Regions from separate parts of the Cupriavidus sp. 21MJTG02-4 genome, predicted to be linked through region 1. Evidence: predicted binding sites of a transcription regulator. Region 1 holds the regulator's gene; each other region holds the start of a gene.

Region 1 (5,709 bases):
GCCGGGCGCCACCGATGCCAGCGTCGCCTGCTGCACGTTGGACAGGCCACGGAACGCGTTCATGATCCCCCACACGGTACCGAACAGGCCGATATAGGGACTGACCGAGCCGACCGAGGCCAGGAACGGCAGGTGCGATTCCAGCACGTCCATCTCGCGCTGGTAGGCTGCGCGCATGGCGCGGCGGGCGGCGTCGAGCAGCGCGCTCGCTTCATTGCCGCGCTCGCGCGCCTTGAGGAACTCGCCCATGCCCGATTCGAAGATCCGCTCGAGCGCCCCGGTGTTGTGCCGGTTGTTCGCCGCACTGTTATAGAGCGCCTGCAGGTCGCCGCCGGCCCAGAAGTCGCGCTCGAACCCTTCCGTCTGCGTGCGCGCCGAGCGCAGCGCCAGGTGCTTGCGGAAGATATATGTCCAGGAGAACAGCGACATGACGAGCAGCAGCGCCATGACGGCCTGGGCGAGCAGGCTGGCGTGCAGCACCAGCGAAACGATCGACAGGTCTTGCGTGACGGTCACGGGATTCATCGGGCGGTCTTGATGGTTGCCAGGACAGGGGCGGGAATGGGAGACGGACGAAAAGTGCTTCGATCGACACAACCAACGCGAATCTGGCCGCTGGCGAGCAAAGTCTCGGCGCGCCAGGCCTCTTGCGCGAACTGCACCGAGGCCGGCCCTACACGTTCGATGCGCGTGCGGATCTCAAGCTGGTCGTCGAGCCGGGCGGGCGCATTGTAGTCCACTGCCGTGCTGCGGACGATAAAGACCACGCCGGCCTCATCGGCCAGCGCCTGCTGTTCGACACCCAGCGAGCGCAGCCACTCGGTCCGGGCGCGCTCGAAGAACTTCAGATAGTTGGCGTAGAACACTACGCCGCCGGCGTCGGTGTCTTCCCAGTACACCCGCAGGGTCCAGGCAAAGTTTGTCATGGCCGGGATTGTAACGGACAGCGAGACAGCTTCGGTGTTAACCCGCAGGACGAGTTTGCAACAGCAAGTTGCGGCCCGCGCCGGGCCTGGCGTTGCGGGCCATGGGGCGCGGCTTGCGGCAAATCCCCGCCTCACGCTACACTGCGCCCAACCATTCCATCTTGCGCGACTGGCGATGTCAGTGGGTACTACCACGAGGAAGCGCAAGTTCTCTGGCGTGAAGTTTCAAGCGCCTGCCGCTCGCCTGGGCAGCGAATGGGAAGCAGGGTGCGCCCTGCACCGACGGTTCGTATGGTTCCGCCGGTGCCGGCCGCCAATCGCTTTCCCCGCGCGCCCTACCCCGATGCAGTAATCGGATTCCCTTTTTTCAGACGAGTTTCGCCATGTTCGAACGCAGCCGCTATACGATCGACCAGATCGACCCCGAGGTCTTTGCCGCTATCCAGAAGGAAAACCAGCGCCAGGAAGACCACATCGAGCTGATCGCCTCAGAAAACTACACCTCGCCGGCCGTGATGGCCGCGCAGGGCTCGCAACTGACCAACAAGTACGCCGAGGGCTATCCCGGCAAGCGCTACTACGGTGGCTGCGAGTACGTCGACATCGTCGAGCAGCTCGCCATCGATCGCGTGAAGGAACTGTTCGGCGCCGAAGCCGCCAACGTGCAGCCGAACTCGGGTTCGCAGGCCAACCAGGGCGTGTACTTCGCCGTGCTGAAGCCGGGCGACACCATCATGGGCATGAGCCTGGCCGAAGGCGGTCACCTGACCCACGGCATGGCCCTGAACATGAGCGGCAAGTGGTTCAACGTGGTCAGCTACGGCCTGAACGCGCAGGAAGACATCGACTACGACGCGCTGGAAAAGCTCGCGCAAGAGAAGAAGCCGAAGCTGATCATCGCGGGCGCCTCGGCCTTCGCGCTGCGCATCGATTTCGAGCGCATCGGCAAGGTTGCCAAGTCGATCGGTGCCTATTTCATGGTCGACATGGCCCACTACGCCGGCCTGATCGCCGCGGGCGTCTACCCGAACCCGGTGCCGCACGCCGACTTCGTCACCACCACGACGCACAAGAGCCTGCGCGGCCCGCGCGGCGGCGTGATCCTGATGAAGGCCGAGCATGAGAAGGCCATCAACTCGTCGATCTTCCCGGGCATCCAGGGTGGTCCGCTGATGCACGTGATCGCCGGCAAGGCCGTGGCGTTCAAGGAAGCGCTGACGCCGGAGTTCAAGACCTACCAGGAACAGGTGGTCAAGAATGCCGCCGTGCTGGCCGAAACGCTGATCGCACGCGGCCTGCGCATTGTCTCGGGCCGCACCGAAAGCCACGTGATGCTGGTCGACCTGCGCGCCAAGAACATCACCGGCAAGGAAGCCGAGCGCATCCTGGGCGAAGCGCACCTGACCGTGAACAAGAACGCCATCCCGAACGATCCGGAAAAGCCGTTCGTGACCTCGGGCATCCGCGTTGGCTCGCCGGCCATGACCACGCGCGGCTTCAAGGAAGAAGAAGCGCGCATCGTCGGCAACCTGATCGCCGACGTGCTGGACAATCCGCACGACGCCGGCAACATCGCCAGCGTGCGCGAGCAGGTGTCGGCACTGACCAAGCGTTTCCCGGTCTACGGCTGATGCCGCGCAAGGCCGCCCGCGAGGGCGGCCGGCAGCCCCGCGGGCGCGCCATCGTGCCGCCTGCGGGCCTCGCCAACCCGCCCGGTTGCCGCAGAAGGACAAGATACCAAGGCGACGGGGCTTTACTCTGAAGGTGGTCAGGCATGAAATGCCCCTTTTGCGGACATTCCAATACCCAGGTGCTCGACACGCGCATGTCGGAAGACGGCGACGCCGTGCGCCGGCGCCGACGCTGCGAAGCCTGCGACCGCCGCTTCACCACCTACGAACGGATCGAACTGTTCTTCCCGGCCATCGTCAAGAAGAACGGCTCGCGCGTGGACTACACCCGCGCCAAGCTGAAGGATTCGATGCGCCTGGCGCTGCGCAAGCGCCCGGTTTCCGCCGAGGCCATCGACGAAGCCATCACCCGCATCGAAGAAAAGCTGCTGGCGCTTGGCGAGAAGGAAATTCCGAGCAGCCAGGTCGGTGAACTCGTCATGCGCGAACTGCGCAAGCTCGACAAGATCGCCTATATCCGCTTTGCTTCCGTGTACCGCAGCTTCGAGGACGTCGCCGAGTTTTCCGATGTGCTGGCCGAGGTAACGGCAGGAAACAGCAAGCGCTAGCCAGCGTTCAGCGTAGGAGCTGATCCCGACGACGCACTCGTCCGTGGACAGTGTGAGCGTCGTGATCACCAGGCGCTCCGCATCCCGCACATATCGAGTAGACATTTCTGAATATCGAGGTTGCGTAACGGCGTCGTCTCGCAACCAAATTTGCCAGTTTCACTACGTTTGCCCACGGATTGGCGCTGTGCAGCGCGGTACCTTGATGGCCTCACCGCCATCCTCACCGCGCCATGCAGCCTCGTCTTCGCCCGCTTCATTCCTGTTGCCGTCACAGCCGCGGCTATGCCCTGGCCGAGTCGCTCTGCGCCCTGTTGATCGTCAGCGCCGGCCTGATCCCGCTGGCCAGCGTGGGGACCACGGCACTGGCACGGCTGCGCGGCCATGAGCAACTCGCCCACGCCATGCGAACCACCGGAGAAATCGCGGAGATCGCGGCGCTGGGCATGGTCCCGATGAACCGGCCCGATCCGACGTCCGCCGAGGGCTGTGGCCAACCCCCATGCGCGCTGACCAGCAAGCTGGCGATTGCCAGGCTGGCCGTTGGCGCCGGGGACTCCGCGGCCACGTTGCGCGGCATCGCATTGTGGATACAGCCATGAGATCACGTCTTGCACGGGGCCATTTGCGCCTTCTGCCGGCGCATGGCTTCACGCTCACGGAAATGATGGTCGGCCTGGCGCTGGGGCTGGTGGTCATCGCAGTCGCGGGCACAGCGTTCCTGCTATGCCGCGCCGCCTATCTCGCCACCGCGGAGCGCGCCTTGCTGGAAGAACGTGGGCAGCGCGCGCTGAGTATTCTTTCCCTCCTGATCCGGCAAGGCGGCTGGCGGCCGGATCCGGCCGCCAGGGCGCCGGCCGCTCCGGCGATCAGCGGTGCGGATGACTGCGGCCAGCCGTCCATGGCAGCTATCCCGGCGTGCGGTAAATCCGGTATCGGGGGCAGCGACGCGTTGCTGGTCCGCTTCAGCGGCAGCGGCCACGCGCGCGAACGCACCATGCCAGACCAGACGATGATCGACTGCAGTGGCTATGCCGTTGCCGCACAGAGCCTGGACGCCATCGCGGAAACTGGCTACGTTGCGGCGAATCTCGTCTACGTGGCCACCGCCAGCGACGGCGAGCCCCAATTGCTATGCCGATATCCGGCGCGCCGCAACGGACGGATCGACGGCAGCGGCTGGACCTCCGGCGCGATGGTGCGTGGCGTGGAATCGATGCAGGTTCGTTACGCCATGGAGTCCCGCAGCGGCAGACCATCCGGCACCTTCCTGCGCGCGGACCAGGTCAGCGCCATGGGCGACGACGCATGGCATCGTGTGGTGGCGGTGCAGGTGGCACTGGCCCTGCGCCTGGAGCGTCGCGGGGCTGCCACGGCGGGCATACCGGCAACGACCGCCCATGCGTACGTCGACAACGCGATGGCTGACGTGATCGACAGGCTCCCCGGCCATGACCGGAACGCGTGGCGGATCTTCGCCACGACCATCCGCCTGCGCAATGCCCCGCGCTGCCAGGAGACATTGTGCTAACCCGGACCACGTTCCGCATCCACAGACATGGCGGCGCGACGCTGCTGTTCGCTGCAATGCTCCTGCTGCTCGCGGTATTCACCGCCGCGGCCGCACTGCAGTTCCTGCTCTCCACGCGCCAGCTCGCCACCTTGCAGCTCGATCGCGAAATCGCCTTCCGCGCGGCCGAAGTGGCGCTGCTCGATGGCGAAGCGGACGTGTTGACAGCCGCCGCAGGCAGCGGCCCGCGCGGCCGTCTCGAGCCGCTGCCGGCAAGCGGGACTTGCGGCTCGGGCATGCAGGCCGGGGTCTGCGTCCCGGCGCCCGATGACATGCCCGTATGGCAAGCGTGGCTGTCGGGCACAGGGTCCCCCGATGATGTCGGCGTTGCCGTTCGGCACGTTCACCGGCAAGACAATGCCGGGGTTGCCGGAAGGCATCGCCGGAACGGCCATCGCGCCGCGCTATGTCGCCGAGCTGATCGGCGACGCCGCGACCTTCGACGGTTACGGCCAGGAACGGCCCGCAACGCGCTTCCGTGTCACGGCAATCGGCTTCGGCCGCAGCCGGGATACGACCGCCGTAGTCCAGAGCGTGATTCAGCCATGAGCCCGCACCGCATGATCATCCTTGTCCTGGCCTGGCTCTTGCCGCTGTCTGGGACAGCTTGGTCCGGCACAAGTCCGGACCTGCCCGCCGGCAATCTTCCCCTGGCCTATCAGCTTCGAAATGGCGCTTACCCCTGGACCGGCCGCCTTGATGCACTTGGGTGGAGTCCGCAGCAGCAGGCCACGGGGCCGGTATCCCACGCGCGACTCTGGGAGGCCGGCGCATCGCTCGACGCGTACCCGGTAGCGTCCCGGCGTCTTTACACGTCGATCGCCCCGACCGGCCACGATCCGGAACGCCTGGTACCGCTGCAGGACTCGGCACGCGATGCGGCAACACAGCCCGGGGCGGCACCGGATGCGGAAAACGGCGTATCCGGGCAGGACAAGCTGGCGTGGCTGCGCGGCGAACGCACCAACGGCGCC
Region 2 (5,709 bases), on a different contig from region 1:
CGGCGGGCACGCCCAGGGAGATCGTGGCCAGGCTGAACACAGAGATCAACGCGGCGCTGAAGCTTCCGGAGGTGCGGGCCAAGCTGGAAACGGCGGGCATCGACGTGCAAGGCGGCACGCCGCAGGAGTATGCGGCGTTGATCAAATCGGACCTCGCGAAGTGGGGCAAGGTAGTGAAGGAAGCGGGAATTCAGCCGGAGTAATGGCGTTTGATTCCGGCGTGGCGACACGCTTGGCCGTTCAACGCAAGGACGGCCGTCGTGTCGCTCACGCAGCAGGCAGCCGCATGGAGATTTGCGGATACGCGGCTTTCAATCGGCGGGCGATATCGGCCGTGGCGACGCAGGGTATGCCCGCCGTGCCACGCGGCTGCAAAGCCCAATGACGGACGCCACGCGCCGCCAGTGTACCGACGAGACCGTCAAGTTCGTCTTCGCTGAACAGCGCCGGATCCCACGTGGTGCGGCATTCGTAGTCCACGCCGCTAGCGACGACAAGATCCAGCGATGCCATCACGCGTGAGCCGCTGCCGGGCGTGCCGGTGATCGCGTCGTAGCGATGTGCCGGCCCCTTGATATCGATGCCGATCCAGTCCATCAGCGGCAGCACTGACGCGAGCCGCTCCGGGTACATGCCTGCGGTGTGCAGGGCCGCCTGCAACCCCATGGCGCGGACTTCGCGCACGGCATCGGGCAGCGATGCCTGCAGCGTGGGCTCGCCGCCGGAGAACACCACGCCGTCCAGCAGGCCACGCCGGTTCGCCAGGAAATCCCTCACCTGATTCCATGGCAGCAGGTCGCGCCCGCGCGGAGAAATCAGGTGGGCGTTATGACAGTAGCCGCAGCGCCACGGGCAACCCTGACAGAACACCACCGCGGCAAGCCGGCCGGGAAAGTCGATGCTGGTCAGTGGCGTCAGGCCGCCGATGCGCAGGCTACCCATGGCATCAGGCCGCGCAGCGCTGCTCGGCAAAGAAGCGGCGCTCGGCGTGCTCGCCCTTCTTGCCGGTGTTGAAGCTGGCGACGGGACGGTGATACCCCATCACGCGCGTCCAGACTTCGCAGCGCTGGCGTTCATGTTCCTCGAGTTCGACGGTGGCTTTCAGGCGTTGCGGTTGGCTGATCATGGCGGTTCTCCTTGCTGGGGTTGGGAAATTCATGCGGCTTGCTGCAGGCGTTTGCGGGCGAGAACATCCTCGTCGCACTTCGGGCAATAGACGTGCTCGCCGGCCAGGTAGCCATGCGTCGGGCAGATCGAAAACGTGGGCGTGACCGTGATATATGGAAGGCGGAAATTTTCCAGCGCCCGGCGTACCAGGCGCTTGCACGCCTCGCCGCTGGACAGGCGCTCGCCCATGTAGAGATGCAGCACGGTCCCGCCGGTGTATTTGGCTTGCAGCGCTTCCTGCTGCGCCAGGGCTTCGAAAGGATCATCGGTGAAGCCGGCCGGCAGCTGCGACGAATTGGTGTAGTAAGGCTGCTCCGCCGTACCGGCCTGCAGAATGCCGGGCCAGCGTTTGCGGTCCTCCCGCGCGAAGCGATAGGTGGTGCCCTCGGCCGGCGTGGCCTCCAGGTTATACATATGGCCGGTCGCTTCCTGGTATTCGACAATGCGCGCGCGCACATGGTCGAGCACGCGCAGGGCGAAGCCGCGACCCCAGTCCGTGGTGACGTCGTGGGTATCGTCGGTGAAGTTGCGGATCATCTCGTTGAGGCCGTTCACCCCGAGCGTCGAGAAGTGATTGCGCAGCGTGCCGAGATAGCGCCGGGTGTACGGGAACAGGCCCTGGTCCATCAGCTTCTGGATCAGCTCGCGCTTGGCTTCGAGCGAATCGCGGCCGATATCGAGCAGGTTATCGAGCCGCTGCAACAGGCCGGCTTCGTCGCCTGCATTCAGATAGCCCAGCCGGGCGCAGTTGATGGTGACCACGCCCAGCGAGCCAGTCTGCTCCGCGCTGCCGAACAGGCCGTTGCCGCGCTTGAGCAGTTCGCGCAGATCGAGCTGGAGCCGGCAGCACATGGACCGCACCATGTTCGGCTTGAGCTCGGAGTTCAGGAAGTTCTGGAAATAAGGCAATCCGTACTTGGCCGTCATGTCGAACAGCCGCGCGGCATTCTCGCTTTCCCAGGGGAAGTCCGGCGTGATGTTGTAGGTGGGAATCGGGAAGGTGAAGACGCGGCCAAGGGCATCGCCTTCGGTCATGACTTCGATATAGGCGCGATTGATCACGTCCATCTCGGCCTGCAGGTCGCCATAGCGGAATGGCATCTCCTCGCCGCCGATCACCGGCACCTGTTCCCGAAGGTCTTCGGGGCAGGTCCAGTCGAACGTGAGGTTGGTGAACGGAGTCTGCGTGCCCCAGCGCGACGGCACGTTGAGGTTGTAGATCAGTTCCTGCATGTGTTGCCGGACCTCGGCGTAGGACATGCTGTCCTTGCGCACGAAGGGGGCCATATAGGTATCGAACGACGAGAACGCCTGCGCCCCGGCCCACTCGTTCTGCATGGTGCCAAGGAAGTTCACGATCTGCCCGACCGCGCTCGACATGTGCCGCGGCGGTGCTGCTTCCACTTTGCCGGGCACGCCATTCAACCCTTCATGCAGTAGCGTGCGCAGCGACCAGCCGGCGCAGTAGCCGGACAGCATGTCGAGATCGTGGATGTGAAGGTCGCCCTCGCGATGGGCCGCCCCGGCTTGCGGCGCGTAGACATGGGACAGCCAGTAGTTGGCGGTGACCTTGCCCGCCACGTTGAGGATCAGCCCGCCGAGCGAGTAGCCCTGGTTTGCATTGGCGTTGACGCGCCAGTCCTCGCGGTTCAGGTACTCGTTGACGGACGATTCCACGTCGACGAGGGTACGGTGTGGATGAGATCCCATTGCGCCCCTAAAAACACTAGATATGGGGATGCATTATTTACCATCCACTATATATAGCGTTGCGCAAGATCAAACGGGTGAGTTTCACGCGATACGGAAGAGGACAGCTGACGGGGCATTGGTGGCGCCGGCAAGGTGCAAGGCGGCCTCGGCGCGGGCGTGCGATGGTCCGGCGCCATCGCCACCGCCCCGGAAGGAGTTTCCTCTGCACCCGAGGCGATCCGGCAGGCGCCGGACCGGTTCTACTCTGCGTATGGGAACAGCGCGCGTGCCTCGCCAGGCATGCCGGCAGACGCCTGCGCCGGCGACGGCGGCAGCATGCCGAGCATGGCGGCTAGAGCCATTGACAAGGCCATCAGCGGCCTCATGAGGCGCCCTGGCTCAGCGTTGCCTGCAGCGCCGCCAGGCCATCGCGGTAGATGCCCTCGAACAGGCGCGATGCGTCGTCATCGCTCACGCCGGCCGGCGTGAACTGGCCAGACCATTCGACGCGCGAGGCCTGGTCCCCGTCGATGCCGACCACGCGCAGCGTGGAGCGGTAGCCGGTGACGGGGAACGGCGCCTTCAGGATCGAGTAGGTGTAGCTGCGCGCGCCCTGGTCAAAGGCCTCCAGACGTTCGACGATGGCATCGCCGTCCGGATTGACGAGGCTGCGCACACGGCCGCCCTCGCTCAGTTCGCTCTTGGGGATATACGGCAGCCAGTCGGGCAGCGAATCGAAGCCGCCAATCAGTTGCCAGACGCGGTCCGGTGCTACCGGCAGCGTGATCATTGCAGACGCTTGTGCCATGATGGACTCCTTGAATCGAATGTGGTCCCGGATCAGTTGCTGTCGCCAGGCAGCGGCGCATTTGCCGCGACCAGGTGCTGCTCGCGCAACTCGCGCCAGAAATCGGCGGGAATGACCGCCTTCAGCGCGGCGGTGTCCTCGGCGATGCGCTCGGGCCGGCTTGCACCGGGGACCACGGCGGCGACCGCCGGGTTGGCCAGCACGAACTGCAGCGCGGCGGCCTTGATGCTGACGCCATGGCGTTGCGCGATCGCCTTGATGCGCTCGACCTTGCTGATGATCTCGGGCGGCGCCTTCTGGTACTCGAAGTGCGAGCCGCCGGCCAGGATGCCCGAGCTGTACGGGCCGCCAACCACAATCTCGGTCTTGCGCTCCGCGGCCTTCGGCATCAGGCGCTGCAGCGCGCGCTCGTGGTCGAGCAGCGAATAGCGGCCCGCCAGCAGGAAGCCGTCCGGCTGCGCTTCGGTCAGGTCCAGCGTCAGTTCGATCGGCTCCACGCGGTTCACGCCCAGGCCCCAGGCCTTGATCACGCCCTCTTCGCGCAGCCGGGTCAGCACCTTGAAAGCGCCTTTGCGGGCGGTCTCGAAATAGCCCAGCCACTCGTCGCCGTAGAAGTCCTGGGCGATGTCGTGGACCCACACGATGTCCAGGCGGTCGGCCTTCATCCGCTTCAGGCTGTCCTCGATCGAGCGCAGCGTGGCGTCCGCCGAGTAGTCGTTGACCAGCTTGTTCGGGCGGCCGGCGGCAAACAGGCCGCTTTTCTCGCCCAGCGCCCGCGCGCTGGCGTCTTCGACTTCGTCCAGGATCAGGCGGCCGACTTTGGTGCTGAGCACGTATTCATCCCGCGGTTGCCGGGACAGCGCCTCGCCCAGCCGGATTTCGGCCAGGCCCGCGCCGTAGAACGGCGCGGTGTCGTAGTAGCGCACGCCTTGCGCCCACGCCGCGTCCACGGTGGCCTGCGCCTCCGATTCCGGTATGTCGCGGAACATATTGCCCAGCGGGGCGGTACCAAAGCCGAGTACGTTACCGGCCAGTTTGTCCTTGATGCTCATGACTGCTCCACAAATTAAGTTGGGGTGAAGGCAGTCTAGGGTTGCAAGTTAAGTCTGTCCAAGACAGAATTTGAAAGACTTGATTCCCTAGAGGTCTGAAATTCAGGACTGGACATGCTGGATATCCGCCAACTTCACTATTTCGTGGCCGTGGCCGAAGACGAGCACGTCGGACGCGCCGCCGAACGGCTCCATATCTCTCAATCGCCACTTAGCCGGCAGATTGCCCAGCTCGAGGAAAAGCTCGGGCTGGTGCTGTTCGAACGCTCCCAGCAACGTATCCGGCTCACGCGCGACGGCCGCACGTTCCTGGCCGAGACCCGCGCCTTGCTGACGCATGCCAACCGGCTCGAATCGCTGGCGCGGCGACTGGGCCGCGGCGATGAAGGCGGCCTGTGCATCGGCTACCTGGAGTACGCCATGCATTCGGGCGTGCTGCCCAACGCCTTGCGTGAACTGCGCGCGGGGCGGCCCGCGGTGCATATTGCGCTGTACAACCAGCTGTCGGCGGCGCAACTGGAAGGGCTGCGCCAGCGCAGCCTCGATATCGCGCTGGTGTGCGAGCCGCCGTCCTCCGACGATCCGGACCTGGAGGCCGCGCAGGTGCTCAACGACCCGATGCTGCTGGCACTGCCCGAGGACCACCCGCTGGCCAAAGCGGGGCAATTCAGCCCGGAAGACCTTGCCGCGCAGAAGTGGATCGCGGTGATGCACCAAGAAACGGCCCTGCGGCACGACGCCTTCATCGCGGCCTGCGCCAAGGCCGGCTTCACGCCGACGATCACGATGGAGGCAACCGAGCCGCTGGCAGCGCTCGGGCTCGTGGCTGCCGGACTTGGCGTGACCATGATCCAGAGCAGCCTGCGCCACCAGGCCCCGGCGGGCGTCGTGCTGCGCGAGCTGTCGTGGTTCACCTATCGGATCCCCTTGTGGGCTGCCTGGCACAAGGTGAACCTTCGGCCGCTGGTGGAGATCTTCCGCAAGACCTTG
Region 3 (5,709 bases), 400 kb from region 1:
TCAACGATGTACTGGTAGGCGTGCGTGTGGATGGCCTCTTCAAAGGCCTGGCGCAGCAGGTACTGGCGGCATTCCGGCGCGGTGATCTGGCGGTAGGTGCCCAGCACGATGTTGTTGGCGGCCAGCGAGTCGGCGGTGACGAAGAAGCCCAGGTTGCGCTTGATAATGCGGCGCTCGTCCTCGGTCAGGCCGTTGGGGTCCTTCCACGTGGCGATGTCGCGGGACATGTTGATTTCCTGCGGCATCCAGTGGTTGGCACAGCCGGCCAGGTACTTTTCCCACGCCCACTTGTACTTGAACGGGACGAGCTGGTTGACGTCGGTCGAGCCGTTGATGACGCGCTTGTCGGCGGCGTTGACGCGGCGGTTGCTTTGCGCGGCGGCGGCGTTGGGGTTGTTGCCCAGGATGCCGGCTTGCGTGGCGCTCGGCGGCAGGACGCCTTGCTGGTCAGCGGTGGCAGCCGATGCAGCGGGTTGCAGGGCAGGCTGCGGTGCGGCCTGCGGGGTGGCTTGAACGTCGTCGTCCCAGCTCAGCATGATGTTGTTCTCCGTGATTCGATTGGGGGGCGCGGTGGTCAGAAATGACGGCTCACCCTGTGGTGGCGCCGGCCCTCTCCCCCGGCCCCTCTCCCGCTGGCGGGAAAGGGGTGCAAACCCCGGGGGTGGTTGGTTACTGCGTTAGGTCGCTACTGCGTGATTACTGGCAGGCTTCGCACTCTTCAAAGCCGGGATCACCCGGGCGCATCGTGCAGACCGCGCCTTCCGCTTCCGGCATGGCCGGGGCCGATGCGGCGGCCGCGTCCAGAGCCGAGCCGCTGTCGCTGCCCGACGACACCGCGTTCAGCGAGCCGCGCGACACGGTGGACTTCTCCACGTGCGTGGCAGCCATGGTGCGCAGGTAGTACGTGGTCTTCAGGCCGCGCAGCCAGGCCAGCTTGTAGGTGTCGTCCAGCTTCTTGCCCGAGGCGCCGGCCATGTAGATGTTCAGGGACTGGGCCTGGTCGATCCACTTCTGGCGGCGGCTGGCGGCTTCCACCAGCCAGGTCGGCTCGACTTCGAACGCGGTGGCGTAGATGTCGCGCAGGTCTTGCGGAATGCGGTCGATGCGCGACAGCGAGCCGTCGAAGTACTTCAGGTCGGCAACCATCACTTCGTCCCACAGGCCGCGTTCCTTCAGGTCGCGCACCAGGTAGTCATTGACCACGGTGAACTCGCCCGACAGGTTGGACTTGACGTACAGGTTCTGGAACGTCGGCTCGATGCAGGCGGACACGCCGATGATGTTCGAGATCGTGGCGGTCGGCGCGATCGCGATGCAGTTCGAGTTGCGCATGCCGTGCTGCTTGATGCGGGCGCGCAGGCTGTCCCAGTCCATGCTGCTGGACAGATCCACGTCCAGGTAGCCGCCGCGCTCTTCGGCCAGCAGCTTGAGCGAGTCCTGCGGCAGGATGCCGCGGTCCCACAGCGAGCCGGTGTAGGTCTCGTAGCGGCCACGCTCTTCGGCCAGCTCGGTGGAGGCCTGGTAGGCGTAGTAGCACACGGCTTCCATCGAGGTGTCGGCGAACTTCACCGCGGCGTCGCTGGAGTACGGCGTGCGCAGCACGTGCAGGCAGTCCTGGAAGCCCATGATGCCCATGCCGACCGGACGGTGGCGCAGGTTGGAGTTGCGGGCCTTCTCGACAGCGTAGTAGTTGATGTCGATGACGTTATCCAGCATCCGCATGGCGGTGCGGATGGTCTTCTGCAGCTTGGCGTGGTCGAGCGCGTACGAGCCGTCAGCCTGCTTGGCCAGGTGGGCCACCAGGTTCACCGAACCCAGGTTGCACACGGCGATTTCGCTGTCGTTGGTATTCAGCGTGATTTCCGTGCACAGGTTGGAGCTGTGGACGACGCCGACGTGCTGCTGCGGGCTGCGGATGTTGCAAGGATCCTTGAAGGTGATCCACGGGTGGCCGGTTTCGAACAGCATGCCCAGCATCTTGCGCCAGAGCTGCATGGCCGGAACCTTCTTGAACAGCTTCAGTTCGCCGTTGGCGGCCTTGGCTTCGTAGCCCAGGTAAGCCTTTTCGAACTCCTTGCCGACCTTGTCGTGCAGGTCCGGGCAGGTGGACGGCGAGAACAGCGTCCATTCGGCGTTTTCCATCACGCGCTTCATGAACAGGTCCGGAATCCAGTTGGCCGTGTTCATGTCGTGGGTGCGGCGGCGGTCGTCGCCGGTGTTCTTGCGCAGCTCCAGGAATTCTTCGATGTCCAGGTGCCACGTTTCCAGGTAGGCGCAGACGGCGCCCTTGCGCTTGCCGCCCTGGTTCACGGCCACGGCGGTGTCGTTCACCACCTTCAGGAACGGGACCACGCCCTGGCTCTTGCCGTTGGTGCCCTTGATGTGCGAGCCCAGTGCGCGCACGTTGGTCCAGTCATTGCCCAGGCCGCCGGCGAACTTGGACAGCAGCGCGTTTTCCTTGAGCGCTTCGTAGATGCCTTCCAGGTCGTCCGAGACGGTGGTCAGGTAGCACGACGACAGCTGCGAGCGCTGGGTGCCCGAGTTGAACAGGGTCGGCGTGGACGACATGAAGTCGAACGACGACAGCAGCTGGTAGAACTCGATGGCGCGCGCTTCGCGGTCGGTTTCGTTGAGGGCCAGGCCCATGGCGACGCGCATGAAGAATGCCTGCGGCATCTCGATGCGGGTCTCTTCGATGTGCAGGAAGTAGCGGTCATACAGCGTCTGCAGGCCCAGGTAGTTGAACTGGAAGTCGCGGCCGGCGTCCAGCGCGGCGCCCAGGCGGGCCAGGTCGAAGGTGGCCAGCTTCTCGTCCAGCAGCTCGGCGGCGATACCGCGGGCGATGAACTTGGGGAAGTACTCGGCGTAACGCGTGGTCATTTCGGCCTGCGTCACTTCGGCGCCCAGGATTTCCTTGCGGATGGTGTGCAGCAGGATACGGGCGGTGACCTGGCTGTAGTCCGGGTCCTTTTCGATCAGGGTACGCGCGGCCAGGATGGCGGAGTCGTACACCTGCGTCATCGGCACGCCTTCGTACAGGTTCTTCAGCGTTTCCTTGAGGATCGGCTCGGCGCTGACGGCCTTGCCCAGGCCGGCGCAGGCGTTATCGAGCAGCGCGTGCAGCGCGACGATGTCCAGCGGCTTGCTCACGCCGGCGTCGCTCACGTTGAACTGGATGCCGGCTTCCTGCACGCGGGCGACGGCCTGCGCGCTGGCACTGGCACGCTCCTGGGCGCGCTTTTCGCGGTACAGCACGTAGGAACGGGCCACTTCGTGCTCACCCGAGCGCATCAGGGCCAGTTCGACGTGATCCTGCACGTCTTCGATATGGATCGCGCCACCGCTCGGGCGGCTGCGCACCAGCGCGCGCACCACGGCGTGCGTCAGTTGCTCGACGATCTCGCGCACACGCGCGGAAGCCGCGCCCTGCCCGCCGTTCACGGCGAGGAAGGCCTTGGTCATGGCGACGTTGATCTTGGACGGCTCGAACGCCACCACGGCGCCGTTGCGGCGGATGATCTTGTAATCCTGGTAGTTCGTCGTGCCGGCTTGGGTCGCGGGGGCCTGTTGCTCGGTACCTGCAATACCGGCGGCGCCCGCTGCGCCCGTGGTGATTTCGTTCTGGGCCGTCTGCATAAGAACTCCTGTCTTTTTAGCCTGTTTTAAGAGACAAAAGAGTCCCTGGCGAAATGGGCTGCGAAAGTGTCCTGCCGCACAGGGTTGGCGGTGGGACTGACTGCCGTTTGCTAAACATTTCGCCAGGGACTCTTGTGATGCGCTGACCCCACATCAGGGTTTCAACCACTATCGCCACGTCTGCGACAGCAACCCTTCACTGCTAGGCCAGCTCCCCGGTTGAACTACTAGATATAGTGGTCACTGCGGAAAACTGGGCTAAGTATAGTGAAAGAAATCCGGATGACCAGTCTTGACAAGCGTGGTTGCGACACCCCGATGACAAGTGCGGCAGCGCCACATTCCCGGGAACCGCGCTACGACAAGGGATCGCGCCAAGTCGTTCGCAGACGCACATTTTTTGGAAATTTTTTTTATCCGGGCGGCGCGTCCGATAGCCCCACACCGACGTGGGGATTTGGCATGTGACATCGTGCCGACATGGTGCTGTGGCAACAGCTTGGCGGCCCCGCAAGCACCTTAACTGTGCGAGGGGCGGAAGGGTAACAGGTTTTCCGGAACGTCGGCGAGACGCGCGAAACGGTCCCAGTCGAAGTGGGGTCCCGGGTCGGTCTTGCGGCCCGGGGCGATGTCGCTGTGGCCGGCAATCGCCTGCACCGGCAATGTGGCGCGCAGGGCCTTCACCAGCGTGGCGGTGGTGGCGTACTGGGCGGCCGTGAACGGCTGGTCGTCGGCGCCTTCGATCTCGATGCCGACTGAAAAATCGTTGCAACGGACCCGGCCGAAGAAATCGGACAGCCCGGCATGCCACGCACGCTTGCCGCAAGGCACGAACTGCACGAGTTCGCCATCGCGCCGGATCAGGAAGTGCGCGGACACCTGCACCTGGTGGATCGTGGCGAAAAACGGGTGGCGGTCCGGGTCGAGCCGGTTCTGGAAGAAGGCTTCAATGTCATCGCTGCCGAACTGGCCCGGCGGCAGGCTGATGTTGTGCAGCACGACCAGGTCGACGGGCATGCCCGTAGGCCGCTCGTCGTAATTGGGCGATGGCACGCGGCGCGCGGCCGGCACCCAGCCTTCGGCGTCCGGCAGGAAGCTGGCTGGGACGGGGCCGGAAACCGGAGCCGTCATGCCGCGCCCTCCCCTTCGTCGCGTTCGTCCCGCCCATCGCGGATACCAAGCTGCTGGATGCGATAGCGAAGCTGGCGCAGGTTCAAACCCAGCAGCGGCGCGGCGGCCGTGCGGTTGAAGCTGGTTTGCGCCAGCGCCTGCAGGATGATCTCGCGCTCGACATTCTCGAGCCGGGCCTGGAGATCGATCGGGAACGCCACGCCGCGGCAGGCACGCTCGGCGGCATCGGGCGCGTCTTCAGCCACGGCCACGGCTTCCGCCTCGGGCGTTGCTGCAGCCTGCTGCGGCACGATCGGCATGGGGACCGGGGCGGGCTCGGCCGGCATGATGCCCGCCGGCACCCCGCCGAAGGCCCACGGTGTGTACGGGGTCAGCGGCGACGGTGCCGCACGCAGCGCCGCGCGTTCCATATTGGCGTCGAGCGGGCCCAGGTCGGCCACCTGGATATCTTCGGACTCGGCAAACGCGTAGGCGCGTTCGAGCAGGTTTTCCAGCTCGCGCACATTGCCCGGGAACGGATAAGCCACCAGCCGCTCCAGCGCGGCCTGCGACAGGCGGCGCGGGCGCGGATCGCCATAGCGCACGGCCAGGTGCTCAAGGATGGCGCGCGCGAGCACGGGGATATCCTCGGCACGCTCGCGCAGCGTCGGCATGCGCAATTCGAGCACATTGAGCCGGTAGTACAAGTCCTGCCGGAACTGGCCAGCCGCGACCATGGCGGCGAGATCCTTGTGGCTCGCGCACATCACGCGCACATCGACGGCATCTTCGCGGCTGGCGCCGATCTTGCGCACGCGGCGCTCCTGCAGCGCGCGCAGCAGCTTGACCTGCATGGCCAGCGGCAGGTCGGCCACCTCGTCCAGCAGCAGCGTGCCGCCGTTGGCCGACTGGAAGAAGCCGCCGCGCTCGCCGTCGGCGCCGGTGAACGCGCCCTTGACGTGA

Evidence for each region. The regulator NrdR, encoded in region 1, represses ribonucleotide reductase genes. The targets are predictions, from matches to a motif close to CACNANATNTNGTG.
Region 2: the regulator NrdR is predicted to act here: its motif matches at 2,923-2,936, upstream of AC3FKH_RS31080 (ribonucleoside triphosphate reductase).
Region 3: the regulator NrdR is predicted to act here: its motif matches at 3,862-3,875, upstream of AC3FKH_RS03580 (ribonucleoside-diphosphate reductase subunit alpha).

The regions. Positions count from the first base shown of each region.
Region 1 covers NZ_JBYOJP010000002.1:470,244-475,952, reverse strand. The annotation lists gene tolQ (protein TolQ) at 1-525, opposite strand, end outside; gene ybgC (tol-pal system-associated acyl-CoA thioesterase) at 522-926, opposite strand; ZMP/ZTP riboswitch at 1,082-1,183, shown strand; gene glyA (serine hydroxymethyltransferase) at 1,310-2,557, shown strand; gene nrdR (transcriptional regulator NrdR) at 2,701-3,165, shown strand; gene AC3FKH_RS05415 (hypothetical protein) at 3,399-3,767, shown strand; gene AC3FKH_RS05410 (PilW family protein) at 3,764-4,696, shown strand; gene AC3FKH_RS05405 (hypothetical protein) at 4,693-5,022, opposite strand; gene AC3FKH_RS05400 (pilus assembly protein) at 5,051-5,284, shown strand; gene AC3FKH_RS05395 (pilus assembly protein) at 5,296-5,709, shown strand, end outside.
Region 2 covers NZ_JBYOJP010000023.1:80,547-86,255, forward strand. The annotation lists gene AC3FKH_RS31065 (Bug family tripartite tricarboxylate transporter substrate binding protein) at 1-203, shown strand, start outside; gene AC3FKH_RS31070 (anaerobic ribonucleoside-triphosphate reductase activating protein) at 268-942, opposite strand; gene nrdD (anaerobic ribonucleoside-triphosphate reductase) at 947-1,126, opposite strand; gene AC3FKH_RS31080 (ribonucleoside triphosphate reductase) at 1,156-2,877, opposite strand; gene AC3FKH_RS31085 (SRPBCC family protein) at 3,242-3,667, opposite strand; gene AC3FKH_RS31090 (aldo/keto reductase) at 3,700-4,719, opposite strand; gene AC3FKH_RS31095 (LysR substrate-binding domain-containing protein) at 4,834-5,709, shown strand, end outside.
Region 3 covers NZ_JBYOJP010000002.1:72,023-77,731, reverse strand. The annotation lists gene AC3FKH_RS03585 (ribonucleotide-diphosphate reductase subunit beta) at 1-536, opposite strand, end outside; gene AC3FKH_RS03580 (ribonucleoside-diphosphate reductase subunit alpha) at 697-3,636, opposite strand; gene ampD (1,6-anhydro-N-acetylmuramyl-L-alanine amidase AmpD) at 4,156-4,767, opposite strand; gene AC3FKH_RS03570 (sigma-54-dependent transcriptional regulator) at 4,764-5,709, opposite strand, start outside.